2 regions of the Bacillus sp. FSL H8-0534 genome follow, and region 2 is predicted to be linked to the other one. Evidence: riboswitches for the same ligand, from Rfam matches in the RefSeq annotation. Region 2 holds a riboswitch; the other holds the start of a gene.

Region 1 (15,063 bases), 2.9 Mb from region 2:
TCAAGGATCAAACAAAGATAGATGAAACTAAAATTGAAAATGGTCCAGGATTTTATCATGATTTAATTACTATGCAAAACGATTTTGACCTACATGCAGTTGGGACTACAAACTATAATAACTTTATAATTGATATTTTTGAGAAGAATGATATCAAAGGTGTGAGTATATATCATCTAAATGGTGGTGTGCGAGATTATTATGACCCTTATAAAAATCGTATAATCAGTGATTTAAGTGAAGTGAATCCTACAGAGCAAATAGTTGTTCCGTTTATTTTTACTCAGAGTGGAGTTAAACCCCTTACATCTATTACCATGTCGCAAAGGTATGTTGAACTGTATGAGAAATTTAAAGAATGTGATTCTATTGCTATTATTGGATATGGTTTTAATGGAGATGATGGCCATATAAATGGGATGTTTAGAAGTTTAATTGAAGAAGAAAATAAGGACGTTCATATTTTTCATTATTCTACTGAAAAGGTGAATCAATCTTCTCTTCAAAGAATGTATAAAAATAAATTAAGAATTGATTCAACACAACATTTACATGTACATTTAATCGACCATCAAAGATACACTAAAGGAGAAGATTGGTTTAAAAGCTTATAAAATGATCAATCTTTTTTATAAAAACTCTAATATTTAAAAAATTAAACCCACCTATTTTGATTAATCTTTTTTCAAAATAGATGGGTTTCTTCTATTATAAAATCAGTATTTGTAGCCTTCTTTTGATCAAACTTTATTTTAATCCTACATTTTATTGTAGATTTGAAATAAAGTTGCACCGTTTTACCCCTTTAGATATGATTATCTAAAGGGGTGTTTTTATGTCGAAAAGAAAAAGAACATCCGAGATTGAACAGTGGGTTAAACAAGGTCGAGGGGTCGGTATTGGAGTAGATTATAAACCTTGGTTAAAGATTCAAGATGTATCTTCAAAGGGTCGTTCAACTCGTTTAAAAGGAATAAAAACAAACAGAAAGCATGAATTTCTGTCGGACTTGGAACGAAATTACTTTTATTTAACTGAGTATTCGAATTATATTGTTGCTGGCCGCAGAACAGATTTCGAAAAAATAGAGAAACTACATATGCAGTAAGGCTTGAAATGAAAAGAGATAAAGCAATTGAGCTATTACACTATGATAATTTATATGATTTCACTTTGGATATTATCGGAAATAATTCTTATTGATGACTTAAAGCAGAGTCAAAGGTTAATTACAGCTCATGAATCGGGAGTAAAAATAAGATTGCAAAAAATTTTTAAATATAACAACGTAGGTTTAAAAGTATTTGAAAAAACAATCGACCGAATAGAACGAATGATGAGAGGGATGGGAAAATGAGCGATACAAGGACCAAATTGATGCTGGATTTGCAAAGAATTGAGAAGGATAAGTATCAGTTACGCGAAGGTGAGCAGCATCAAGATTTCTTACCTTTGTTACTTCAATATATTGGCGATCCTCAGCCAGAATTACGGGATAACCTGATTTATCCGATGTTTTATATGTGGATTAAGGAAGAGAATAGGTTCAGTGGAGAGGAGTTGCGTAGCCTCTTAACTGTTCTGACTGATGAGAACCATTTGTTCTATAATATTGGCAGCGAGGATGATCAGTCAGTTTTTACAAGGACGTTTTCTGCCTTGCCTATCGCTTTGATTGTGCAACGCCACAGACAGAATCCATTTTTCAATCAAGCGGAAATTGAGCAATTAATGCATGCAATGCTCCGTTATTATAAAGAGGAGAAGGATCTGCGAGGTTACCTTTCAGTAGGAGGCTGGGCTCACAGCGCTTCTCACGGTGCGGATATTTTTGTCGAGCTGGTGCAGTGCGAGGAGAGTAGCGTCGCACTGCTGCGTGAGGTTCTTGTCGCTATTTCTGGCATGCTTCATAATGGTAGACACATTTTTAGCGATGAGGATGATGAGCGGTTGGTCAACATCGTGGATACGATGATTGACAAAGAGTTACTTCCACATCAAGAAATCGCTGATTGGATTAGCGGCTTAGCGCAATGCTGCAATTTGCCGAGAAGTCGGAGTCAGGTGATTGCTCGCGTGAACAGCAAGAATTTTTTACGCAGTCTCTATTTCAGAAGGGGACAAGATATCCGAGGGGATGAGCTTAACACTGTCATGCTTGGTACTGAGGCAAAATTGAACAGGTTTTCTATCAGTTAAAGGATTAGAGTGTGTTTCAATTTTCGTTTAGTTAAAAATGGCAGTCACAAAATTACTACTGTGACTGCTTTATAAAAGGTTGACCAAAGCCTTAGTTCTTTGTTTGACACCCTCTGGCATGTTCCTCCATTAAAGGGCGCTTTAATGGAGGAAATATCATAGAAATGATCAAACTTTTTTATAAAAGAATGATTCAATAAAATATATTAAGAGCGTGTTTTGATTAATCTTTTTTCAAAACACGCTCTTTCTTTTTGCTTGTTTATCAAGGCTATTAGTATTAATTTGATCAATCTTTATTCTAAAGCTACATTTATTGTTGGTTTGAAATAAAGTCGCGACGTTTTTAAAAAAGATGCGAAGCTTTACCCCTTTAGATACGATTATCTAAAGGGGGGTTTTTATGTCCAAAAGAAAAAGAACATCTGAAATTGAAAAATGGATTATGCAAGGTCGCGGGTCAGGAATTAGGGTGATTATCAGCCTTGGTTGAAGATTCAAGATGTTTCCTCGTTAGGTCGATCAACACGCTTGAAAGGGATTAAAACGAGCACCTTATATTTCCTCTTTTTGGTTCTTAAAAAATACATTTTCCACTTCACTGGCCAAAAGGAATATCTCAGGGAGAGCATAACAACCAATAATTTTCGTACTAGGAAATATATCTATTGCAGGTACTATATCGAAAATCTGGCCTCTTTAAATGTACTCTTAGCTTTTATAAATACAGCCCTTTTAGTTTTCGTCTAAAAGGGCTGTGCTGTTTACATGTTTAATTTAGTTTTCAATATCCAATATTTATTTCCGTTTATTGTAAATGAGAATTCGACCCATCCATTGGGATCTTCGCGATGAACGAATACTGATGTTCCTAATGCTAATGTACCTTGGTTGTTTTCTGTAACAGACTGACTTTTAATTACTCCATCAAATGAATAGGGTACAACGTAATAGAAGGCAGCTAGTTTAGCAGTTGCTTTCGTTCCCTGTGGATATGTTTTATATGGGATATTATTTGAGAGTGCGTCAACATTTAAGGTATTTGGGTTTTTAGGTAATTTTTTTGCATATAAATAATCTTGCTTTTGGAAGGGTTTAATACGCTCCATAATTTTTGCGATTTTGGTAGACCATTCTTGATCTGTTGAATACATAACATTCATACCTTGCAATGTTGGACCATAGTAATATGATCCATTTTTCTCTAAATATTTATCTCTTACATAATTGGCATTATAGGCAATGCTATCACCGAAGGTTGGTAAATATTTTGCATATTTAAACGGATCCTGATCATAAGCGCGCAAACCAAATAGATTATGTTTGCGATATGCGATTTCAGATTTACCATATCCGGATTCTAAAATAGCATGTGCCGCTAAATAAAGTGCGTTAACACCATACTGAGCTTGAGCTGCAACAAAGTCGTTTCCATGTCCAATTAATGGGCTATCTGGTTGGTACTTTTTAATGTCAGCATCAATTTCTTTACCAGTAACATTTGAAGCATATGTTAAATCAAGGTTTATATATGACGTAGCAGTAATATTATTTTCAGGAATCCAAGTACCGCTGTTATTGAAATAATACGTTGTTCCGTCAATAGAAGCGAATCCAGTTTGCATAACACCATTTAGCTGTAAATAGTACCATGTACTCCCTTCTTGTAGCCAACCCGTTTTCATCGTCCCATTTGAATTTAGGTAGTACCACTGGTTACCGTCGAGAAGCCATCCTGTTTTCATGGTGCCATTAGAGTTTAAGTAATACCAAACTCCGTTATCAAAAAGCCACCCTGTTTTCATAGCGCCATTAGAGTTTAGGTAATACCAAACTCCGTTATCAAAAAGCCACCCTGTTTTCATAGCGCCATTAGAGTTTAGGTAATACCAAGCTCCGTTATCAAAAAGCCACCCTGTTTTCATAGCGCCATTAGAGTTTAGGTAATACCAAGCTCCTTTATCGAAAAGCCACCCTGTTTTCATAGCGCCATTAGAGTTTAGGTAATACCAAGCCCCGCTATCAAAAAGCCATCCTGTTTGCATGACTCCGCTTGAATTTAAGAAATACCAATTATTATTGTTTTGTAACCATCCTTTTTTTACAGTTTCATTTGTTTTAATTGCTGTATTGTAAGTTGATACAGTTTCAGCCATCCCTTTTATAGGAATAAAAAGTATGCTTGATGCTAAGATAATTGATGCAGCTTTTTTTAACATTTCTTAATAATACTCCTTTTAGTAGTTTGTTAGTTTCATATTAACCAAAGTACTATTGTAACAAGGGAGGAGGAAAAAACAAACAAATATCATAAAAGTCTAATAAATTACTGTTAAAATAACTTTATATGAGTAGTTTCATATAATTGTTAGTAAAGTGGAATGTAAATAGAAGTGAAAAGGAACAGTGATTGAGAGACGAGCATAAAACTAGAAAAAGTTGACTTATACAGTCAATTTTTTATTTTGAGGGTGTTGTAAAATTCATACATATTCAAAAATAGATGCATAAAAAAATTCGTTTTCTTGGAAAAATGATACCATCAAACTATCCGAAGAAAGGACGAATTTGCTAGTATAATAACCAATTTTGATATTGAAAGTAACTGTTATGTACTTATTACTGTCCTAGTGGAAGAAATCGAAGTATTGAAATCATTAGCCTTTGGAGCAGGGTTATTAAATCATGTATTAAAAATATTGAGGTGGAGTTTATCTGAGATACTATAATATGATGAAGGGCTTCTAAATCTAGTATTAGGAATCTGAATGAAGTTACATATCATAGATAGAGAAGATCCGTCTCCGTCGAATGTGGGTATTCAGTTAAGGATTTTTCATTTCGTTATAAAGGAAAGTACGATGTACTTGACGTATCTTTAGAGATGTAACTATAATTGTTACGATTCGGATTTTATAATGGAAAGGGTGAATGATGTAAGTGAATGAAAGTAATCATGATGTATATAAACCTGTAAGAGTAAACAGGTTATGGATGATTCTTGTATTAGGGACACTCACAGCAATTGGGCCATTGTCCATTGATATGTACTTGCCCTCGTTACCAAAATTAACGGATGATTTACAAACGAATGCTTCTCTTGCTCAGCTTACTTTAACAGCTTGCTTACTAGGGCTTTCGGTTGGACAATTATTTGTTGGTTCAATTAGTGATATTTATGGACGGCGCAAACCGCTTATTATTGCTCTTATTATCTATGTTACATCTTCTTTATTGTGTGCCGTTGCACCATCTATTTGGAGTTTAGTTCTTTTACGTTTCTTACAAGGAGCTTCAGGCTCAGCAGGTATTGTTATATCACGTGCTATGGTACGTGATATGTACGCAGGTTCGGAGATGACAAAGTTTTTCTCACTGCTTATGTTAGTAAACGGAGCAGCGCCTATTTTGGCTCCGATTATTGGAGGACAATTGTTACAGTTTACATCATGGCGCGGGGTCTTTATCGTTCTTGGAGTGATAAGTGTATTTATGTTAGTATCCGCTATTTTTGTATTGCGTGAGACATTGCCTCTTGAGGAGAGAGAAACAGGTGGTTTAGCAGGAACATTAGCGATATATGGGAATTTGCTGAAAGATCGCTTATTTATGGGGTATGCTTTGTCGCAAGGCTTAGTGTCAGCAGCAATGTTTGCTTATATTTCGGGCTCTCCATTTGTGTTGCAAAATATATACGGGGCATCACCGCAAGCATTTAGTTTATTCTTTGCGATTAATGGTATTGGGATTATTATTGCTAGCCAAATTACTGGACGTTTAGCGGGGAAAGTAAATGAGACAACATTATTTGTAATGGGCGTCGGAATTGCAGCTGTTGGTGGTCTTTCTTTACTTCTTATGATTGTACTAGGAGCAGGGTTGATTGGTGTTTTATGTTCGTTATTTCTTGTTGTATCAAGTGTTGGGGTTGTATCGGCAACAGGTTTTTCACTAGCAATGAGAAATCAAAAACAAGCTGCAGGAACAGCATCAGCTTTACTTGGTCTACTACAGTTCATTTCTGGAGCGCTTGTTGCGCCTTTAGTTGGGATTGGAGGTAGTAACACAGCACTTCCTATGGGAATTGTGATTGCCCTATGTGAAGTGGGAGCGGTTTTATGTTATATCTTTATGGCAAAGCGCAGTGAAAGACAGTTTGTACTTCGGGAAAAGCAGGATATAGAGGCATAAGAATACTAAAAAAGAGCTAATTCAAAGTATATTTTGAATTAGCTCTTTTTGTTATTTTCTTGGAGCAGCTCATACATATTATTCATGATTGCATCGTATAAAATAGCTAATTTATCCCAAACCCATCGATTTGAATCAACCTCTTTTTCACCGCAGTCAATAATATCTGTATGGTCCGTAATTCTATAAGCTCTTTCTACAATTATCGGAGCAATTTTTGGTATACGAGGAATAGCTTTTAAAATATCTGCAAAATTTCCGATATAGACATGCCCGATGATTTCAATTGTTAGTGATTCATCAGATATGTTTAGGGCGGTGTTGTATTTGTCTATATGCACTTGTTTTAAGTAACGGGCAAGTCTAAGTGGAGCGGTTCTCTTCTTTAATACGCGGCGAAGACTTTCTGTATTTTTGATATGGAGTGATCTTTTACGAATAAGAACGGAAAGTTCTTCTTCCATAAACATCATTTTGTTGTACATATATATTATTAGTCTCCTTTTTTCTAAATAAATGGATAATGCAACCTTAGGTAGGGATGCTTCATTCATATGTAAGTCTAGCATGCTATGTTCCAGATGTGTGCTTACAGTTTTGTAAGGTGCAGAAGAAGAGCTGTGAAGATTCTGGGCGTATAAAGTGACGATACTGTGACAAAAATGGTGATATGTGTATAAAAGTACGGTCATAAGTGTAAAGTTTGAATGGTTCTCGTTATAATAGCAAGTGGAGATAAGTAGTAGATGTAGACAAAAGGAGAGTAAGAGATGAAGAAAGTGTGGAGTATTGTCTTGCTTGGAGGAATGCTTCTTTTAGCAGGGTGTAATGGAAATAAGGATACAAAAGAACCGAAAGAAAAAGTAGAACAATCGGCAGAGCAGAAAGAAGATATGAGAGTATATCGTGATCTGCATAATAAGTATGATGAGAAAATGAACAAAGAGTTAAATGAAGCGGTAAAATTATGGGAAGAAGCGAAGGAAAAAGGGGGCAAGGCACTAGTATATCCTAAGTTTAAAGAAGATGTACAGAAAGTAACCACGAGTATGTTAACGGATATCGATCATATACGCAAAGAAATTCGTGTACCGAAGTCAAAAGAACAAGAACATGAGCTATATGTTGGCTTCTTAAATGAGACAGAACAAGCAATGAAAAAGTTAGAGAAATTAGCGAAAGATGAAGATTCGGCGTTAATTCGTGATATAGAAGTTCATTTTTCAACAGCTTCAACGTACTATAAACGCTTTCAAAAAGAAGCACAAAAATAACCTTGCAATGCGCAAGGTTATTTTTTCTTTTTCCCGTCCCCGTCCCCGTCTTCATCTTCATCTTCAGCTACTAAGACTTTTTGCTCTTCATGAAATTCTGAAATTGTTTGCCCAGTAATGTTATCGAATGGAGTATAAAAGGAAGTTATATTTTTCTTTTTTATAAATAATTTATAGAAGCCTATGATAACTAATATTACGATTGTTAATGGTAATCCTATAACTGCCATAAGTAATGGATCCATCGTAGCTCTCCTTTCTACATAGAGAGCATTCTATTTGTCCTTTGCCTTAGTATAAAATAAAAAAGAGAATTCCTTTAAATATAATCCAACTGCTGCAAAAGCGTTGTTAGAAGAAGGTATGAAAGAAGAAGATATTATGTTTACAGAATATCCTTTAATTCCGATTATGTTCCCGACAGATTCTTATTTGCAAAAATTATCCGTATCTGGTTTAGAGTATATGATTAGTTCTGAGCCAAGCTTACGACATGCGAAAAAGTAAGCAAAAAATAAAGAAGTAGGCATTTGCCTACTTCTTTATTTTACTTCCTTCTTATACTCTTTCTTCGTTCCATCTGAGAACACAACTTCTAAGTCGAATTTTTGGTAGTCTTTATCAAGTTGGAATACGTCTACCACTTGATCAATTACTTCTTGATCAGGTGTATTTTTATCAAATGTTAACTTTTGTAGAAGTGGACTTAGTTTGGCAATAGCTTTGTCACTCGTTAGCTTTACATCTGTCTTGTGATCCTCAATCTTTCCTTCCATCTTTTTGTCTGCACCTTTACTTTTGTACTCCGCTTCATAATCTTTCTTCGTATCTTGGTAGTCTGCATTTAAGTGAAATTCGTTAAAGTTAAGTTTTAAATCTTGAGGTGCTTCATTTTTAGCTTCGTCCGTTGTTTTCTTATCAGAAGTTGGAGTTTCCTTTTTTGGTGCAGTACAACCTGTTAGCGCAGGTACTAGCATAAGTGCTAATAAAACTGAAAGTAAAATTCTCATAATATATTCCTCCTTAGTGTATCGTTCCTTCCATACAAGTTTTTCCCAATTTCATGTAATTATGTATGTGCTCGAAATAAATTATTTCCCGAAACGTACGCTGCAAATGGTTATTATACAATAATATTTGGTGGTGGAAATTTAAAGGAAAATATTATCTCTCTATTATTTATAATTGTTATTACACAAATTTTAGCTTTCATCGCTGTAGGACTATTATCTGTATTAAAGGGAAAGAGGCATTTAGTAAAAGAAGCATAAAGAAAAAGGGCATCCTTTTGGAGGATACCCTTTTTCTCTTGTAATCGAAGCTTTCGTTAAAATTAACTTCTATAAGGCGAGATTAATTCTCAACCTTTGCCCATTTGAAGTTAAGTGGTCCTGCAAAATCAACTTCAACTATTCCTTTTACATAAGAACGTTCTAAGTATGTTGTTCCATTTTGATAGAGAGGAGAGATAACAGCATCTTTAAATAAGATTTTTTCTGCCTGTTTTAAAGCTTCCCAACGTGCTTTTTCATCACCAGCAAAATCAGTTTTTGCTTTTTGGATTAAATCATCAAATTCTTTATTAGAATAGTGATCTAAGTTGTATGAGTTATCAGTTGTAAATAATTCTAAGAATGTAATCGGGTCAGCAAAATCAGGGCTCCAGCCATCAACAGCAATATCATAATTTCCTTGTAGCAATAATGTGACTTGTTGTTTACGTGGTTGAGGCTTCAAGTTAATTGTTAAGCCTTCTAGATTTTTCTCTAGTTGTTCTTTTAAATATTCACCAGTTTTTTTCGAAAGGTCATTATCGCTTGTTAATAATTCAATTGAAATTTTATCAGAACCTAATTCTTGTTTTGCTTGCTTCCAGAATTTTTGAGCATCTTTTGTATTTTCTTTCGTTAAATTGCCATTCTCCTCACGGAAATCTTTTCCAGTTGGTCCCTTTGCAAAGTTTTTTGGAACTAGAGAATAAGAAGGAAGAGAGCCATCATTTAAGAGAACATTTACAAATGCCTTTTTATCTATCGATTTATCGATAGCTTGGCGGATATTTACATTTTGTAACGTTTTATTTTTTTGATTCATTCGTACGAATTGTACACCAACATCTGGTCGTTCTTTAAAGTTACTATCTTTGCGATATTTATCAACAAGATCAGATGTTAAAGTAAGTCGATCGATTTGTTTTGATTCATATAAATTAACGGCTGTTGAATGATCTTTGACGATATTAAAATTAATTTCTTCAAGTTTCACATTATCCTTATCCCAATAGTTGGTATTTTTCTTAAACTTAAAGCTTTGTTCATGTTTCCAATCACTTAATGTAAAGGCTCCATTATAGATAAGCTTATTATCTTCTAATGCATATTTATCACCTTGTGATTTAAAGAATTCTTCATTAATCGGTAAAAATGTTGGGAATGCCGTTAAGCTAATGAAGTATGGAACTGGACGCTCTAATTCAACTTCAAAAGTGTGGTCGTCGATTGCTTTTACACCAAGTTGATCAGCCGAAAGCTCTTTACTATTAATCTTTTTTGCATTTTTTATATCAAAGAATAAAAAGGCATATTCAGAAGCTGTTGCTGAATCAACTGCACGTTGCCAAGCAAAGACGAAGTCCTTCGCTGTTACGGGTGTACCATTTGACCATTTGGAATCTCGTAAATGGAATGTATATTTTGTTTTATCCGGACTCACTTCATGAGACTTTGCAACACCAGGCACAGGTTTGTTTCCTTCACCAAGGTTATATAGACCTTCAAATACGTTTCTCATTACTTGACCAGAGTCAGTATCTGTAGCGCGTGCAGTATCCATTGTGCGGATTTCTGTACCAGCAGCTAAGTTCAATACTTGTTTATCAGGTGCTTTATCTTTTGCTTTTGCTCCGCTTGCATCGTCTTTATAGTTACCGCATCCTGTTAATAAAATACTTGCTCCTAAAACAGATGCGACAGCAGGTACAAATTTCTTTTTCATGTAAAATTCCTCCCTAAATTGTTTGGGTATTAAAAAAATAGTTAATGAACAACTTTGAGGGAAAGAAAAAATCCCTCTTTTCTTATCGAGAAAGAGGGATTTTTGTTTACAAGGCATGTGCCTGTATATAAACGAAGTCCCTCATTCTATCTTTCAAGCATAATGCTTGCAGGAAGTGGCACAGTATTCAAAGTGAACCTGTTGCCGAGGTTTCAAAGGGCCAGTCCCTCCACCTCTCTTGATACAATGAGTAAACATAGTAATTTGTATTAATTTTTTTGTTTCTTTGATTATTCAAAATCTTACACCCGGATAAATGAACTGTCAATGAAATGGAATATGGTTTAAATTTTCAGTCTATTAAATAGGGATATAAAAAGAAAGAGCACTGTGCAATTGCACAGTGACTCTCGTTTTTAAAAATCAAAATTATCAGGGTCTGGACCAACGCCATCTTCATTTTTGTATATTGCCGCTGTATCGATGCTGCGGTATCCATTTTTAATAGCTGCTTTTACAGAATCAATTACTTCTGTGCCATCTTCAACTTTAAAAAACACCTAAGCCAAACCAAGGCGTTTACACCGTTATGTAATGTTGTGTAAGCTTGTGAATTTCATATTAATTCCCTCTAGCTTTTTTATTGGTTGCTTCAATTGCTTGATAAATAATCTTCGAAAAATTATTTTCATATAGAACTTTTAAACCTTCTGCAGTTGAACCACCTGGTGTTGTCACTTGTTCACGAAGCATAGCTGGATCTTGTTCTTGCTCAAGCATAGCAGCAGAACCAGCAATCATTTGGATAACAAGATGTTTTGCTGTTGCTTCATCGATTCCATAGCTTTTTGTTGTTTCAATTAAACCTTCAGCAAAATGGTAAAGGAAGGCAGGTGCACTTCCAGTAACAGCGGTCAGCTGATGAACTTCTTCTTCCGTGCATAGCTGTGCTGTACCAATCCCCTTTAAGAGTAGTTGTAAAGTTTCTTGATGTTCAGCATTTACGAACTGTCCCATTGTATATAGAGAAATAGACTTTCCAATTGTCGCAGCTGTATTTGGCATAATCCAGGCAACAGGTGTACCTTGAGGAAGTTTTTCTTCTAAGTAAGATGGACCAATCCCGGCAGCAACCGTTACAACAAATTGATTGGTTAGAAGAGGAGATAACGCTGCTAATAATTGTTCATGTGCAGCTGGTGGCATCGCCAAAACAATGGTATCAACAGTTTTGATATGTTGAGTCCAATCACTCGTAATGGAGGTATTATATTTTTTCTCTAATTGTTTAAGCTTTTCTATGTTACTCCGATTGGATACGATAATTTTTTCAATGTGTTCGTTACTTGTTTTGAGAAGTCCAGCAAAGATTGCTTCTGCCATACGGCCAGCACCAATAAATAAAATTCTATGTTTCTTTAGCATATCTTTTATTCCTTCCTGATTAGAATAGGGTATAAAAAACGATAACATCTTTGAGAGATCTTTGTAAAAAGAAAAGACTTATATGAATTTGCTATAAGGATTAGTATATGCCATATTAACTTTTATAGTAATTTAGCTATTGATAGGTTGGTAAGAGAGCATCTGGTCATGTTTAAAAGCGGATAGATTGCCAAGCTAAAGCAGAGAGAAAACGAGTGAAAGTCCCCTTTTGTTTGTCATAGCGGTAATTTAAATGTCTAAAGATCAAATTACACAGATAGATTGGAAAGAAAAGTGATTAAGGAATAGAAAACCCTCTGAAGCATGTATGCTTCAGAGGGTTTAGTAATAGATTGTGTAATTATGCTTTTGTCATACCAAGTAAAACAGCACCGCCGATAATTAGGACACTACCTAGTGCAATAAATCCCATTTGGCGTTTCGTTTTCTTTTCTCCTAAGAAGACAATCGCACCGAATGTAGAGATAACGATGCCAGTTTGAGATAATGGGAAGCTTGTTGCTACTCCAACTCGTGGTAAGGAAAGAAGTAAGAATAAGTTTCCTGTTCCCCATAGTAAACCAGATAATATGTTACGAACTGCATATTTGTTAAACGGTTTATATTTAGATGTCAGTACCACTGCACCAACAAACATACCGACTGCTTGCGGTAAAATAGCAGACCAACCATCGATATTGTACCAACGAATGATAATTACATATACAAGGTAACCAAAAGTAGAAACAATTAAAGTTAAAAGCCCTTTTTTCAGTTGTCCCGGTGGCTGTGCATTTTCTTTATCATCTAGTGAAGTAAAGACAACACCAATTACAATTAAAAGGATTGCAATCGTTCCCATAATAATCGTAGTAGTAGTAGTCCACTCATGGAAAGCGATAACGCCAAAGATAGAAGTCGCAACAAGTTGCATCCCAGTTGAAATGGTTACAGTTGTTGAAACACCTAGCTTTTCAACAGTTTTTAATTGGTTTGCTTGTCCTAAAGCCCAGAATAGACCTGAAATAAAACCGACGATTAAGATTGTCATAGTTAAAGCCGGTTGAGTAAATATATACATAATTGTTGCAAAGAATAAGGCACCAATTGTCATACCTAATGTTTGGCTATATGCACCGCCGCCCATTTTTACGCTTACTAATAAGACGTTTCCCCATGCAATTGCAGGAAGAAGCGCTAATAAAATGTCCATTACAAGACTCCCTTCACTTTTCTATATCAATATAATATAATTTAATTTAATTTCGTTTTAACGATTGGTAATTTCCCACTTAGAAAGTGGAAGATTACCGATTGTTAAAACAGGATGAAGAATTTACGATATAAATGCGGTTTCATTTCTTCATTTTTTCAAATACCTAAATATAATAACAGGAAAGTACCTATTTTAGAAAGTAAATTCAAATAGAATGTATATTTCTACAAAAAATAAAATTCTGTTATTTAATCTCATTTTTTAAGCTTAGTAAGACCTTATCTCAAAAGTCAGCAAAAGCTAATCAAAGTTTTATTTTATCAAAATAAAAAAAGACCTCAAATTGAGGTCTTTTTTAAATGGGGATGGGGGGAATAAAGTTACTTAGCTCTTTTTAAGAAATGGGGAGAGGGGGACAATCTACTTCCCATTGGCTTTACTTTATAACTTAATTATATGGAATGTGGGAAATAGTAACTATCGAATTAGCTTACAATAGGATTACAATTTTGTAAGGTTGGGATAAAGTGAAACTTTAATCAATGGGGTTTTACAGCACTCGAACAGCAGGATAAATTGTTTCATTCTACAAAACAATTTATTTTTCGGGAAATAAAAAAGCAGCTTTTGTCGAAAGCCGCTTTAAGAAGTAGTAATTCTTTTATTAATTAGCTGGATGCACAATAAGAATAGGAGTGACATACCGACTGTTATGATAACAAGCGTCCAGGCGAGCTGCATGTTACTTGCGTCAATCGCCATATAAATGGCTGTAGGAATTGTTTGTGTTTTTCCTGGAATGTTACCAGCAAACATAAGTGTTGCTCCAAATTCACCAAGTGCACGTACAAAGCTTAATATCATTCCACTAAGTAGTGCGGGGAATGCAAGCGGCAATGTGACATGTAAGAAGACTTGGTGTTCACTGGCCCCAAGATCACGGGCACCGTCTTCAATTTGCTCGTTTGCAATAGAAAAACCTGTCTTGGCCGATTGATACATAAGTGGGAATGAAACGACTGTTGAAGCGATGACAGCAGCCCATGATGTAAACATAATAGAGTGTTGAAATAATGATTCAATCCACTTACCAACTGGGCTGTTATTCCCAAAAATAATAATGAGAAAGAACCCAATAACAGTTGGCGGGAGCACCATCGGTAATAGAAAAATGGTTTCTAATAACACTTTATAGCGCCACAAGGAGCGAGCTAATACTCGTCCAATAATTGTGCCGAAAATCATAACAATAATGGTGGCGAGTGCAGCTACTCGTAAGGAAAGAAAAATAGGCGGCCAAAGTGCATCAAATGCCATGGTAGTTAAGATAGAATTGTAAATCCATATTTTTTAAAGATAGATTGTGCCTCTTTTGACTGTAAATATTCATAGAATGAAGTCGCCTCTTTCTTATGCTTGGATTCTTTTATAACCCCTGCTGGATAGTGGATCGGTTCATGAGAATTAGTTGGTGCTGCATTTGCAATTTTTACTTTGTCTGAAATGAGAGCATCTGTTTTGTATACAATTCCAGCATCTACATTTCCTGTTTCTACATATGTTAACACTTGGCGGACGTCTTTTGTAAATACAATTTTGTTTTGGAGGTCATTCCATAGATTTTCATGCGTAAGTGAAGCTTTTGCATATTTTCCGGCTGGTACAGATTCAGGTGTACCAATTGCTAGTTTCTTCACTTTTTCTTCTTTTAACTCTTGAAATGTTTTAATGGAACTTTCCTTTGGAACGACTAAAACAAGTTCA
Region 2 (15,063 bases):
TAATAAGAAGGATACATCAGAAACAGACCAACCTTTTCGAAGTGCATATACTGGCAAATTACTATTCAGCATTGCTTCTAACGCACCGTATGCCAAAGGTCCCATAAGTGCAATCCACGCAAGTACAAATACTTGCTTATAACGAGAAAGCGATGATTCATTTTCTTTCCCTGTTTCATCTTGAGCTGGAAAAGCATTTTTAGTTGGAAGTAATAGCAACCACCCTATTAAGCAAAGAATCGTCGATACAATAAATGGAGTTGCAAGTCCATATTGAACAGTACTCGCTAAGTATGGTCCTACTGCAAAACCGATACCAAAAAACACTCCATATATAGATACTTGTCTTCCAATTTTACTTGGATCAGATGTCGTTGTAATCCACGTTTGCGTTCCAACATGTAACATATGATCCCCTATTCCTACTAGAAAGCGAAGTAAAAACCATATCCAGAATGAAAATGTTTGTGTAAAAAAGAATAATGAAATGATAACGAGAAATCCACCGATTACGATAATTGGCTTCATTCCAAACCGTTGCATCGGTTTTTCAAGCCATGGCGAAATAAATAATATTCCAATATATAACGCAGTTGCATGGATTCCATTAATACTGGAACGAATTCCTTCTTGTTCAAAAATCATTGCGATAGCTGGTAGAAGCATCCCTTGCGATAATCCAGAAATCGCAACAATCCCCACCATAATCCAAAATGTAAATCGTATTGACATCCTGTTCCCTCTCCCTTTTCAAGCTCACCAATTTTCATTATAAAGTGAAACTTTAATCAGTGGGGGGTTTTTTTCATCCCCACTGATTATTAGCCCTCATCAATCGGATTTTTACGGACAGCCCGTCCCCCACCTAACTTCTTTGCTCTTGCTGAATTTTGAGGTGGGGGTCTTACTGCCCGCAAATAGCGGGATAAACTTTTTTCAAGAATGATTGTGTGAATATCAACATAAAAAAGAAGTTAAAAGATTACTCTTCTAACTTCTTAGCCATCCCAAATTTGTGCTTTTACAATATGATTAAAATGTTTAAAAAACGGACTTCCATATAAGATAGGACCATAAAAGAAATTATACATAGCAACACTTGGTATAAGCTGTACTTGCGATTGTGGAGCAAAAGGTTGCTCATAAACTTGTATATACATAGGATGGACAAATACTTTTGTATATGCATGACTACTATATGGTGAGTGAAATATAAGAGAAGGTTCATGTATTCTTTCTGTAAAAACATTCATTGCAAATTCCCCTTTAGATACAAATATTATAGTATATGTAACATTGGGGTCTTTGGGAATGTACTATTTCTCTAACCAAATTGTAACATGCTGCGTAAATTCATCTAAACAGTCAACAAACGGCGAATGCCCACAATCCTCTAATATGACTAGCTCAGCATCCGGGAGATGTTTTGCTAATTCTTCTCCTACCACTTGCGGTATAACGTAATCACGATCTCCTTGTACGACAAGAGTTGGAACTTGCAGACGGTGGATATATCCATTTCCAGGAACGACTCCATTATGTTCATCTGAAATATTAAATGTAATTAAAGCATAGTTTACATCAACAAAATTACGCTGCGTTAACATATCATCTAAATATTTTTCATAGCGCTCTGGATCTGGTTTGTTATGTGTATAAATGAGTAAGTCCCAAACCGTTCGATAATAGAGCTTGTTCATATTTTTAATGGCATCTAGTACAGGAGTAATTTGAACAGGATCTTGTGCAATTTCTTCTTTTGTTTTTAATAACGTGGATACGATAGGCTGACCATTAATATCCTTTTTAAAGATCGGATATCCTTTCATTCCGACTGATTCTACCAAAATTAGTTTCTCTACAAGCTCCGTATGGCAAGCCGTAAACTCCATTGCGACGCCACCACCCATTGACCAGCCCATCAGTGAAAACTTCTTCAATTGTAGCTCGTCTATAAATAACTTTACATCATCTGCAAAATCTTGCAATGAATCTATTGGCTTATTGTATGTTGATTTCCCAAAGCCTCTTAAATCAATGGCATAAATATGATATTCATCTTGTAATTTCTCAATGACTAAATCCCAATGCTGTGAAGATGTCATATTCCCGTGGATGAGTATAAGTATTTCTTTATTTCGCCTTCCAATTTCTTGGTATGCGATTGTTTCTCCATTTGATAACGAAACAAATTCCATTGTTGCAGGCTTAATCATCACACATTCCCCCATCCAACTATAATAGAAAGAAAATTGTAAACTTATTTTCAGAATACCATATAGAATGTATGTTCTCAATACGAAAACGATACAAAATTTTTACATAAAACAACATATCTATTGCTAGACAATTATGGTAAAGAGGTATATAGTTAGCTAGGTAACTAATTTGAAAGGATTAAATACATGGACGAAAAACAACATTTTTTTCACATTGTCAGTCAAACTTCTCGAAAGTTTACTAAGAAATTTAATGAACGTGTGTCACCAACAGGTTTATTTAGTGCACAATGGGCTGTTATTTTCCGAATCAATCAAACGGGGCCTTGTACACAAACTGAGCTATGTCAATACTTAAACGTTGAATCTCCAACGATGACTCGTACATTAACACGTATGGAAACGATGGGATGGATCATTCGAACTGAGGGGAAAGATCGCCGTGAAAAGCTCATTTCCTTATCAGAAACAGCATTAGAAATGATTCCAGTATGGCAAGAAGAAGTTGATACTTTTGAAGAAAAAACGTTGCAGGATATTAATGAAGAAGACTTGCAGCGAGCATTTCAAGTACTAGAAGCTATTATTAAAAATTTAGATGATTAATTGGAGGGATGACGATGCAAAGTGAGAGACTTTGGACGAAGGACTTCCTTGGAACTTGTTTTAGTAGTCTGTTTCTCTTTTTAACGTTTTACATGCTTATGACCACCCTGCCCGTCTATGTAATAGACGGATTGAAAGGAAAACCAGAAGAAATTGGTTTAGTCGCAACAGTATTCCTTATTTCTTCTGTCCTATGCCGCCCATTTACCGGAAAGTGGCTTGACGATTTAGGGAGAAAGAAAATATTATTTATTTCACTTTCGTTATTTTTAGCTGCTACCGTGATGTATTTCGGTGCACAAAGTTTATTTTTATTACTTGCCCTGCGCTTCCTTCACGGGATTGGGTTTGGAATGGCGACTACAGCAACAGGTACAATTGTAACAGATGTCGCACCACCGCATCGCCGCGGTGAAGCACTTGCCTATTTTGGTGTATTTATGAGTCTGCCGATGGTAATCGGTCCTTTTTTAGGTTTAACGATTATTTCGCACTTTTCATTTACTATTCTATTTATCGTTTGTTCTGTATTTTCATTACTAGCATTTCTATTAGGTTTACTTGTTAATATTCCACATGAAAAGCCAGTAAGTAAACAAAAACGTGAACGAATGAAATGGAAAGATTTAATTGAACCTTCTTCAGTTCCAATTGCTCTAACAGGATTTGTTTTAGCATTTTCTTATAGTGGCATTTTATCTTTTATTCCTATTTATGCAAAAGAAATTGGTTTAGGAGAAGTTGCAAGCTACTTCTTTATTGTGTACGCACTCGTTGTTGTACTTTCTCGTCCATTCACAGGGAAAATATTTGATCGTTTCGGTGAAAATATACTTGTTTATCCTTCGATTATTATTTTTACAATTGGAATGTTCATCTTAAGCCAAGCACAAACGTCATTTTGGTTCCTTGGTGCAGGTGTATTAATTGGTTTAGGCTACGGAACATTAATTCCAAGTTTCCAAACCATTGCTATTTCCGCGGCTCCAAACCATCGACGCGGCTCAGCAACAGCCACTTATTTCTCATTCTTTGATAGCGGTATTGGTTTCGGTTCTTTCATATTAGGTATAGTAGCTGCAAAATCAAGTTATCATAATATGTATTTCATTGCTGCCATTATCGTTGCATTCACATTACTTATTTATTATGGTCTACATGGCAGAAAACAAAAGTTCAAAAAGCAACATACAGACAGAAAATTATCAGCTTAATGTTAATAAGGAAAGTAAACTCCTCTGTTTACTTTCCTTATTTTGTATTTCTAAGAAAACGAGCGTATACTTACTGTAGAAATAACAAGGAGGTACATAGATGAACTTTAAAAAATCTCCCCTTTTATTGCTCATACTTACACTACTATTTATAGTAACTGGGCTTGGATTTGCATTTTTCAAACAAAACAAAGTCTCTCCTTCTAAAGAGAACGTGACAAAGGAAAACTGGTTACAAGACCCCTACTTACGTTGGTCATACACACATATGAAAGAATTAACGTTAACGAGCGAAGTGAAAAATAATCCTGAGCAAGTATCCCCATTCCCTACTGCATTACAAAACTTAGATGATTTTTCTGTTAAAAAGGAAAATGGAGGCAATATTCCTTTAAAAAAACTATTAGATGAGAATAAAACAGATGCATTTGTCATTGTACATAACGAAAAACTTGTTTACGAGCATTATTTCAATGGATATAAACAAAATGGGCCGCATGGAATGGCCTCTTTAGCAAAAGTATTTACTGGTGCACTTGTACAATCATTAACCGAAGAAGGACTCATCAATGTACACAAGACCGCTGAAACATATGTCAAAGAATTACGAAATACACCTTTCGGGAAAGCAACAATTCAACAATTAATGGACATGCAGGTTTCTGCTGAATACCCGACACATGGGTATATACAACCGGGATTAGAAAATCAAGATGCACAGTTATATTTAGCTAGTAATATTCTTCCTCGTGCTAAAAACTATGATGGCCCAATGAAAATTTATGATATGTTACGAGAAGCAAAAGAAACAGCATCACCTGGAACTGCATTTTCATATAATAACGGCTCATCTGAAACACTCGGCTGGATTATACGGACAGTGACCGGCAAATCATTAGCCGAAAATGTAAGTGAACGAATTTGGTCCAAAATAGGTATGGAAGAAAATGCGTATTATATTACGGATGAAACAGGAGTTGAACAGGCAAGCGCCGGTTTAAATGCCACTGCAAGAGATATGGCCAGATTTGGGCAATTGATTTTACATAACGGTCGCTATCATGACGTGCAAGTTCTCCCTTCCTCTATTTCGGAAAGTGTAAAGAGCGTACAAGAAGGCGAATTAGCAATCGGGCCAGGTGCACCTATTTCTTATCATAATCAATGGTGGATTCCTCATAACGAACAGGGCGCTTTTGAAGTGTTAGGAAGTTACGGACAATGCCTCTATATCGATCCAAATGCAAATATGGTGATTGTACACTTTTCATCAAATGCTAGTCCGAGCAGTGATGTCCATTCTACTTACTCCAATATGTATATACAAATTGCAAAACACTTAGAAAAGCTTTCACAGGAGTGAAAGCTTTTCTTTATTTATGATTCATCAAAACATTCAATTATTCACATTTTTAAGCTCGAGAATTGTAAATGTTTTTGTTCCATCTAGAGGCGGACAATGAGTCGTTCAAGCCCCTAAAATGATCCCAGCTGGCACGGAACTTGGTGTACCTACCGCGAAAACTGTGATGGCAATCGCTTGGGGCGATGCTTGGACGAACTTAATACAGCCTTTCTGGGCATTACCTGTATTAGCCATTGTTGGTTTAGGTGCGCGATATGATAGGGTTTTGTGTTGTTAATTTACTATATGCAGGGGTAATCATCAGTTTATGCTTTCTTTTTATTTAAATCAAAATGATACTAAATAAAACAATTACGAAACAACTAAAAAAATTTCCTATATATCGTTTGCCAGAAGGGGAGTGTTCTTAGAAGAAAAATGAAATAACTTTATTATTTCTACACAATCTCAATAAAAACGAAAAAGTAACCCTTTCCCCTCGCTGATTTGAAAACGATATGACTTAGTTTTATACTAGCTTTTTTACATAATAACTATTATTGTGATTGTTCATTTTCAATACATATAATCACATTTCCCCATTCCCTAGTAGTGAAATTTAAACTCCCGTACCCAAATAATTCTGTACATACATTTTCTATACTCGAAGGGTTTGCTCGTAAAAGATCCCACCGTAATGCTTTGGGTAAGTCATACATCTTATACTCCTTACTTTCTTTAATAACCCCATCGACTTCCCGTTCACAAATTCCCCTTACTAAATAATCAACTCTTAGTTCTTGATACACTTTTTGAAACATCTCGCTATGGTGTTTCAATTGAAGCAAACAAGCAATATATGTACGGAACAATTCATCAGTACGATTACAGCATCTCATTATGTTTTCTATTTCACTCATAATTTTTTAGCCTTTTCTTGCATTTCTAGCAGCCACTTTTCCCGTTTTATCGCTTTACTTGTTTTTACAGATTGAAAGACTGAACGTTTTATTTGGCGTATACCACAAAATCGTAAAATCCCCTTTTTCATAATCACCCAATCAGCAGAGCGATATAAGAGTGCCACGTACCATAACGGCGAATCTAAAGTATTAATAACCCATGCTTTTTTTCCTATGAGTAATCCTTTTGGTAACGCCCCTTCATATTTATAAGAAAATCCTGTAACAAAAACGCGATCAATAAACCCTTTCAAAATAGCTGGCATTCCCCACCACCATATTAGATAAATAAAAATAAAAAAATCTGTCTCTTTGATCAATCTTCTGTATTTTTCTGTCTCTTCTTCATATGCTAAATCACGTCTTCTCTTATCTTCATTAAAAATAAGTACTGGGTTAAATTGTTCTTTATATAGGTCAAGCAATGTAACAAAATGATTTGTTTTTTGCAGTCCTTTTTGTACATGTTCTAATATAGCTGCATTGAAACTAGATGGATTGGGATGTGCATATATGATTAGTACATTCATCTCCAAACAACACCTTTCCTTAAATTCCCTTTTGACTCCGCCTGGTTTGCATGATATTCTAATACATGTCAAGTAGCAAGCCTACATGACACAACAACTGACACCTACTCGGCGAAGGTGTCTCTTTTCGTTTTTAGCCGAATGAAATGCCTCTTTCAGGGCATATTCAACTTTTGACACTACACACTCAACACCATTCCCTTGTATCAGGCTGCTTCTGCAGTCTTTTACTCTACATACTCCTTTTAATTTTCAGATAAATTATAGCATGAAAAAAGAGAGCCTAGCTCCCTTTTCGCGCCTTATAATATACCCCTTTTTCAGCATAGAGGTATTCTTCATCAGCTAAAGTAATTTTCCCATCCAGTTTCAATTCGTCTAATAACCTTGATAAATAAAATTGGTGTAACATTTTTTTCGTGAATTTTCCTTCATGATGCGAAACGATATGTTCTTGAATATCTAATAGTGATATTGGTTTATCTTGCTCCATCATATATTCATATACTGCATTACGCAGCTTTACGTATTTTTCAAGTGTCACAGTACAATTGCAACCCCTTTCTTCTTATTCTGTTGTTTTTAGAATCGGTTTTTTTGCAACAAAAAAACCTCTTCGATAAGAAGAAGTTACGTATATATCTTCGTCTTATCTCCCAGAACAAATATGTTCTGCTGGAATTAGCACCTGCATCGCGGTTGCTGGGTTTCATCGGGCCAGTCCCTCCACCTCTCTGGATAAGAAAATATTCACTTTATAGCCTACTATAGCCATTTTCATTTCAATTGTCAAATCATATAAAGTGAAACTTTAATCAATTGAACCATTACTATCTGTAATAGCAGGGATAAAACATTTAAAACAAGTTATATTTTCTTTTCTAACGTTCATACTAGAAGTGTATGCAATAGAGTGGAACTTTAATCAGTGGGGGTTTTCTACATCCCCCACTGATTATTAGCCCGACCAATCGAGCTTTTACGGGCAGTTTAACTCCCACCTAACTTCTTTTCTTTCACCGAATTTTGAGGTAGGAGTATTACTGCCCACAAATAGCGGGATAAAGGAGTAATATATAATGAGCAAAAACGCACGTGGATATGTTCAAGATTCTTATCATTCTTTACATGAAGCAAAACAATCTTTAGAAAACGCATTACAAACAGTCGAAAAAAGTGATAATCGAGAACGTATAGAACAATCCTTACAGGCTGTGGAGCACGCCTTACAAAAATGTGATCATGCGGTTCATATTTTGGAACAAGAATAAATACATCCCATCTATTTACTAGATGGGATGTAACTCAAATGGCATACTAAAACAGTATTGCCGTGACAATTAAAAAATATACAGAATTAACGATTTCTAAAACCCCTACTTTTAAAATAGATATTTTCTTACCATATAATATAATTGCTCGAACTAGACTAGGTATAAAAACTAGAGAAAGCCATGGGTTTACTACAAACAATGCAACAGTTAAGAAAATGTGATATCCCCATGATACATAACGATATGTCGGGTTATTCTTTTCACGTATCATAGTTTTCACATAAAATGTACTACCTAAAAAGTATAAAAAAGAAGTTGCTGCAATCCAACATGCTGTTTCATCAATTGTTTTCATTGAAAAATAATAACTAATCAAACCGCCCGTGCAGAAAACAAGTATTGCACAAATATCATTTACTAAAGCTCGTTCCCTTTTTTGACGAGCAAAATATATATTCACAAAAAAGAGCGGAATCATAACAGCTGCGAGGAAAAGAATTCTCCACTCGTATAGTAAAGATAGTATACCGAAGACACATGCAATAATAAAATAAATAATTGCTGAATGTAAAAATGCTTTCTTTCGCGGTTGCTTCATGTACATTAAAAATGGATATGTTGCTAAATAGATAAATAACCAAGCGATAAAGAGTGGAATATGATAGAAAGTAGCTTTACCAAGTATTACACTAAGTATAAATGGAATCAGCAGCATCCCCCATGCACCGTGCTGCTTTGGAACAACTAGCTTCATGAATAAGGCATCTCCTCTTTGAATTTTTTCTCATTTACTATTATATAAAAAATCTCATATAAAAATCGAAGCATATTAAATCGATTTCTTGACATTTTTCACAATATAATATGTATGAAAAAATGCTTCTCACCAGTGGTAAGAAGCATGAAAGAGGCAAACGAATATGTAAGTCGCGACCCTACTTTATATTCTTATGCTTTATGATATGTACTTATGCTTTGTTTACTTGAGATAATAGCTCTTTATCATCATCTAAAATTCCATATTTCTTTTTAAACCTTGTAATAATTCTAATCCACGATGAGCTAAACAAAACAAGAAAAATTACATTTGAGAGTGCATGAGCTAGATCAAAGTAAAAACTTGCAGCGTAGTATGCAATAAAGTCTTTCCATGTTAATCCTTCTAAAAAGCCAAGTATCCCCCACAAGTTCATAATCCAGCCAAAAACAAAGCCGGCTATGAACCCATAGATGACTCTCCCCCATAACTTTCTCATTATAAATGTATTTCGAAGTAAACCAGCTATAAAGCCTATCATTCCCCAAGAAAACATTTGCCACGGTGTCCAAGGCCCCTGTCCTAAAAATATATTAGATACAAGTGCTGCCGTTGCCCCAATCATAAAGCCTGTTTCACTTCCAAAAACAATTGCAGATACAATAATAACAAAAGATGTTGGTTGTACACTCGGCATAATGGAAAACGGTACACGACTAACTGCTGCTATTGCTGCTAAAACAGCTACAATGACTATTTCACGTGAAACAAATGCTTTCCTCTCAAATCGTATATAAAAAGGTAACATGATAATGGATAATAAAAATAAACTACACCAAATATAATATTTATCTGTTACAAAAGAAGTAAAGAGAAGCGTACTTATTACAATAATGAAACTAAGCATTATGAGAGCAAAATATCGCTTGGACACGATTTGTACACATCCTCCCACGTTAATGCATAAGGTAATTGCTTGCGAATAAAACGATTAATAGATGTTGTATAAAAGAAATTATCACTAAAGAATTTCTTTGGTGTATCATCCATAATTACGTTCCCATCAAATAACATCATACAATGATCAACATATTTAGCTGCAAATTCAATGTCATGTGTTGCCATCACAATTGTTGTTCCTTCTTTTTGTAACTCTTGAAACAGCACACCTAATTTTTCTTTTTTTTCTGGATCAAGCCCTTTTGTCGGTTCGTCTAGTAATAATAAATTTGGCTTCGATAATAAAGCCGTACATAGTGCGATTAACTGTTGTTCTCCCCCACTACAATCATGTGGATGACGATCTCGAATAGAATGAAGCCAAAATCTTTTCAACATATCTCCTGCGATTTTTTTCCCTATATCACCATATAATTCATTTGCTCTTTCAAAAACTTCATCCCACACCGTCTCAAATGTAAAATGATAATATGGATGTTGCGATACAAAACCTATTCTTTTAAATCGTTCCTTTGAATCAATTTTATGAATCTCCGTTCCGTTCCACCGTACTTTTCCTCTTCTAGTTTTGTTTAATCCTGCCAAGATGGTTAAAAGTGTTGATTTTCCAGTACCATTTTTCCCAACAAGCGCAGTCCACTTCCCTTGTTCAATTGATAAGGTTAAGTCCCGTAAAATAAAAGGGCTATTTTTTTCATATTGAAAGGATATATGTTTTACTTGTAAAATCACTTCTTTTTTTTCTGTTTGCGATATAACTGGCACTTCATGTTCGATAGGTAACTCGGAATGAATTTGTGTTTGTGCTCCCTTTACCGTAAAGGGTATTTGCTCTACATTCCATTCTAAAAACAATCTTGGAATTTGAGGAATAAACGGTCGGAATTCTTCTACTGTCCACATTTTAGATATAACCTGTTGCGGAATTCCATCATAAATAATTTCCCCAGCATTCATAAACACAACTCGAGTTGCTAGTGGCATTACTTCGTCTAAACGATGTTCACTCATGATAATTGTAATCCCGAGTTCTTCGTTAATTCGTTTCAATAACCCTAAAAAATCTTTTGCTGCAATTGGATCAAGCTGTGCTGTCGGTTCATCAAGCAGTAACAATTTAGGTTGCAAAACAAGAACTGCCGCTAAATTAACAAGTTGTTTTTGTCCTCCCGATAACGTGTGAACAGACTGGTGTAACAAATCTTGAAAACCTAAAAAACTAATTAATTCAGCGATTCTCTTTTGAATTATACTTGTCTCTAAACCAACATTTTCAAGAGAAAATGCCAATTCTTGAATTACCGTATCCATAACAAGTTGATTTTCTGGATTTTGAAACACCATTCCCACTTCTTGTGCTGACAATAAGTCTGGCATCTCCAGTAAAGAAGTTCCATTATAATACATACTACCTGTGCGCTTTCCAATTGGGAGTAACTCTTTCTTAAAATGTTTCAAAAGTGTTGTCTTACCACATCCTGAACCACCAGCGAGCACAATAAATTCACCTTGAGAAACCGCTAAGGAAACGCCTGTTAATGCTTGTACTTTTTCATCAGCATACGTAAATGCTAAGTTTTTTATTTCTGCATGCGCCACCATAACCATTCCCTCCCTTCCATTATGATTGGTAAACTAATAAACAGTATAAATAACACGAATAATAGTCCATCATATTGCTGAAATACAAGTGATTCCACCCTTGGATAGATTAATAGTTTACCAGCACCACAATAATTAAACACAAAACAGCTTAGTAATAAAATCACTAAACAGGCAAGTATATACCAATCTTTCCTTTCCATTCGATATCGAATGTACGTACTACGCTTCGTCACTCCAAATCCACGCGCTTGCATAGAATCTGCCGTTTGTAATGCATCTTCTAGAGAACAAACAAGCAACACCTGCAAGAGTTTCATTCCATTTTTGATTCTCCCTATGAATGAGCCTGAATCTAATTGAACACCTTTTGTTTTTTGAACAAGTGTAATTTGTCTTAAACGCCGGATGAATAAAGGAACAAAACGCACTGTTATCATTGTCAATAGCGCCACTTTCGGTGAAATCCGTGAAAATAAATACAAAAATTTATGACTTGAAATCATGTCATTGTAGGAAGTAAATGTGAACATAATAGTAAGTAATAATAATCCCATTATTAACCCATACATGCACGCTTCTAATGTAATTCGATTATCCCCTAAACGAAACAATGTCGTCGCTCCCCTATGCGTTAGCAAAGGATTTAACACAATCACCATTACAAAGAAAACAAATGTGCTTGGTAACATTGTTCTTATTTTCTCGCCATTTCCTTGCATGATGTTTAACAGTACAATCATAATAATCGCACCCATTAAAAAAAGAGGGTGAAGACACATCGTACATAGTATCATCACCCCAATATAATAGAAAAAATTCACAAAAGGATGTAAAGAAGAAAAAATGATTTTCATAACCTTTACCTAAAGCCCTTTCCTAATTTAACACATATACCCATTCGATTTTATCTCCTGGTTTTACTTTATATGCACCTGCACTTCGGTTTGGAAAAGTACCATTGACACGGTATTTCCATCCACTTTTCGGTCCTTTGTCAAATTCATATAAGTCATTGATTCCTTTTATATATTTACTATTTCCAGATCCAGTTGAATCAATCTCCAATCCCGTATTCTTTAGTACATCAAAAACTGTAGTTCCTTCTTGCATATCTACTTTTTTCGCACCTAATAAATACCCCTGATCTCCATGTACAGAAATGGTAACTTGCTTTTCCTCTGGTTTTGGTACTGGCTTTGGTTCGGGTTGAGGTTGAGGTTGAGGTTCTGGCTTTGGTACTACTTTAGCCTTGGGATCTTTCTGCTGTTCCTGCTTCGGTGTTTCTTTCGGCTGATTTACTACTTTAGCCTCTTCTTTTGCTTCTGGCGCTTTCGCTGGCTCAGGTTGTTCTTGCTGCGCTTTTGTTTGTCCTTGTTGTTTTTGCTGAGCAACTGGTTCTTGCTCTTTTTTCTCTTCGTTCTTTATTTCAGGTTGTTCTTGCGATTTTTGTTCCTGATTGTCCTTTTGTAGCTCTTCTTGTTGCTTTTTCTCTACTGATTCTTGCTGTTCTTCCGGTTTACTTTCTTCCTTTTTCTCTTCTTGTTTCAGTTTCTCTTTTTGTTCCGTTTTTGAAATTGCTTTTTGTTCAGATTTCGATTCATTTTGGCTACATCCAACAAGCAATCCAAATGAAAGGACAACTGAGAATAACCATTTCATCATATTCATGTTTTTCTCACCTTTCCTAATAAAATTAGGAGCAAATCATTGCTCCTAATTTTTGTTAAGCTGCTTTTCGTCTCCATAAAACATATGCTGAAGCGATACATAATACGCCCATTCCTACTGGCATAGCAGTATCCCAAGCAGATGCTCCTGTTTTTGGTAACTGACGATTTTTCGCAGTTTTTTCATTATTTACTGTGTTATCTTTCGTAACAACACGAGAGTTCTCATCGTTTGTTTGTTTCTCTTGTTTTTGAATGACTTCTTGCTTTTCAATCACATTGCTCTCATCCACTACAGGTTCCTTCGGCTCATCAACTAAGTTTATATCATCTTCAGTTGATGAATTTGTCCAATCATATATAGAACCTTTACCATTTACAAATGCCTTATATTGAACAAGTGCTAAAAGTGCTTGTTCAGTAGCCATACTACTACCCTCTTCGTCGCTTGGCAACCATTTAAATTCACCATTTGCAAGTTGGTATGATATTAAATTTTGAACTGCGTTTACATTATTTTTAGTAAATGCTTCACTAGTTGGATCAATCCCTGTAATAGCAAGTCCAATAATTGCTTGTGCAACACTATTAGAATTTTCTTGGCCATCAGCTTCGAATCCGCCAGTGTTCAATTGTTTATTTGATAAATATTTTACTGCTTTTTTTACAGCTTGCTTTACCTCTGGTTGTTTCTGATATGGCGCTAATGCCGATAAAACCATACCCGTTACATCAATATTACTAGCTTCTTTCTTACTACTTTCAACATTGTATGTCCAACCACCGTCTGTATGCTGTCCATTTAAAATCTCTTTTACTAAAGCCGCACGATTCCACTTTGCTCCAGCCGGTACTTCATATTTTTTTGTATCAAGTGCAAGTAAAGCAAATGTATAACCAGTAACAGAATTTAGTTTTTCAGATTGATATAGTTTTTGAACTAAATTCTTTCCTGCAACATTTGTTGGATTTCCATTTACCGCTGATACCGCTAAAACAGTCCTTGCTATATCTGTAGCGCTAAATCGTTCCACACGTTTTTCCACTTTTTGTGTTAAAGATTGTAAATAACTAATCTTTGTTTCTACTGGAATATTATTTCCTGAACGAGCAAGTGCAATTGCTACCCAATCACTATCGATTCCATCTTCCATCATTTTTTTTGATGTTTTAGCAATCGCTTGATCTAATTGCTTCATTAGTAATTCATTTTTGATTGGCTCTTTCAACTCATTAGGCTTTTGTTCTTGTGGCTTCTGAGCTTCAGGTTTTTGTCCATCCGGCTTTTGTTCTTCTGGTTTTTGTTCCTCAGGTTTTTGTCCATCTGGCTTTTGTTCTTCTGGTTTTTTCTCCTCAGGCTTTTGTCCATCCGGCTTTTGTTCTTCTGGTTTTTGTCCCTCTGGTTTTGCTGTACCTGAATCTTTTTTACAAGTTCCATTCTTATCGAGTACTTGTTGCAACTTTTCTATGCTCATATTGTCCCAATTTACAACAAAACGAAATGCAACAACATCTCCAGATTCTAATTTATAACTATCTGCCCCTACCATGGCAGCTTGATCATTTACATCATATGCCCATCCGCTTGTAGCACTTATATCACCAGCCATTAAACCGTCAATACCTTTAACATACATACCATACTTCGTATTCTCAGCTGTTACTTTAGTCCCCATAACTTTTTGTAACAAACTATAGGCTGTTTCCCCATCTTCAATTGACACTTCTTTCGGACATAAAATAACTCCTTTTTGCGATTCCCCAATGATCGCAAGTGTTGCTGTTTTCCCTTCAGCAAACGTAATATGTACAGTATTTGTAAATGAAACAAATACTAATGCCACTGCCATTATCAACGTAAGCAGCCATTTTTTTATCATTGCCATCCTTGGTTATTCCTCCCTTTGCTTACATATACATAAAA

The links. A riboswitch is a leader RNA that binds a small molecule or an ion and turns the genes downstream of it on or off. The one in region 2 is predicted to bind S-adenosylmethionine.
Region 1: another riboswitch for S-adenosylmethionine. It lies ahead of MHH71_RS14925 (peptide ABC transporter substrate-binding protein); the one in region 2 lies ahead of MHH71_RS00080 (hypothetical protein).

What each region holds. Positions count from the first base shown of each region.
Region 1 covers NZ_JBBOUC010000001.1:2,923,106-2,938,168, reverse strand. The annotation lists gene MHH71_RS14985 (hypothetical protein) at 1-614, shown strand, start outside; partial or broken gene MHH71_RS14980 (transposase) at 836-1,057, shown strand; gene MHH71_RS14975 (hypothetical protein) at 1,136-1,357, shown strand; gene MHH71_RS14970 (DUF2785 domain-containing protein) at 1,354-2,199, shown strand; partial or broken gene MHH71_RS14965 (heteromeric transposase endonuclease subunit TnsA) at 2,603-2,755, shown strand; gene MHH71_RS14960 (glucosaminidase domain-containing protein) at 2,964-4,418, opposite strand; gene MHH71_RS14955 (multidrug effflux MFS transporter) at 5,194-6,390, shown strand; gene MHH71_RS14950 (hypothetical protein) at 6,429-6,875, opposite strand; gene MHH71_RS14945 (hypothetical protein) at 7,161-7,664, shown strand; gene MHH71_RS14940 (DUF3951 domain-containing protein) at 7,682-7,909, opposite strand; partial or broken gene MHH71_RS14935 (peptide-binding protein) at 8,031-8,171, shown strand; gene MHH71_RS14930 (YusW family protein) at 8,207-8,674, opposite strand; gene MHH71_RS14925 (peptide ABC transporter substrate-binding protein) at 9,018-10,658, opposite strand; SAM riboswitch class I at 10,802-10,906, opposite strand; partial or broken gene MHH71_RS14920 (aldo/keto reductase) at 11,102-11,253, opposite strand; gene proC (pyrroline-5-carboxylate reductase) at 11,280-12,083, opposite strand; gene MHH71_RS14910 (GRP family sugar transporter) at 12,445-13,296, opposite strand; gene modB (molybdate ABC transporter permease subunit) at 13,942-14,616, opposite strand; gene modA (molybdate ABC transporter substrate-binding protein) at 14,622-15,063, opposite strand, start outside.
Region 2 covers NZ_JBBOUC010000001.1:7,731-22,793, reverse strand. The annotation lists gene MHH71_RS00125 (MFS transporter) at 1-732, opposite strand, end outside; gene MHH71_RS00120 (hypothetical protein) at 999-1,253, opposite strand; gene phaZ (intracellular short-chain-length polyhydroxyalkanoate depolymerase) at 1,317-2,231, opposite strand; gene MHH71_RS00110 (MarR family winged helix-turn-helix transcriptional regulator) at 2,406-2,825, shown strand; gene MHH71_RS00105 (MFS transporter) at 2,840-4,039, shown strand; gene MHH71_RS00100 (serine hydrolase domain-containing protein) at 4,140-5,402, shown strand; partial or broken gene MHH71_RS00095 (TIGR00366 family protein) at 5,440-5,731, shown strand; gene MHH71_RS00090 (hypothetical protein) at 5,942-6,304, opposite strand; gene MHH71_RS00085 (NAD(P)H-dependent oxidoreductase) at 6,301-6,876, opposite strand; gene MHH71_RS00080 (hypothetical protein) at 7,160-7,420, opposite strand; SAM riboswitch class I at 7,523-7,621, opposite strand; gene MHH71_RS00075 (hypothetical protein) at 7,956-8,147, shown strand; gene MHH71_RS00070 (YwiC-like family protein) at 8,194-8,904, opposite strand; gene MHH71_RS00065 (ECF transporter S component) at 9,119-9,841, opposite strand; gene MHH71_RS00060 (ABC transporter ATP-binding protein) at 9,814-11,475, opposite strand; gene MHH71_RS00055 (energy-coupling factor transporter transmembrane component T) at 11,448-12,326, opposite strand; gene MHH71_RS00050 (DUF4430 domain-containing protein) at 12,349-13,140, opposite strand; gene MHH71_RS00045 (DUF4430 domain-containing protein) at 13,196-15,025, opposite strand.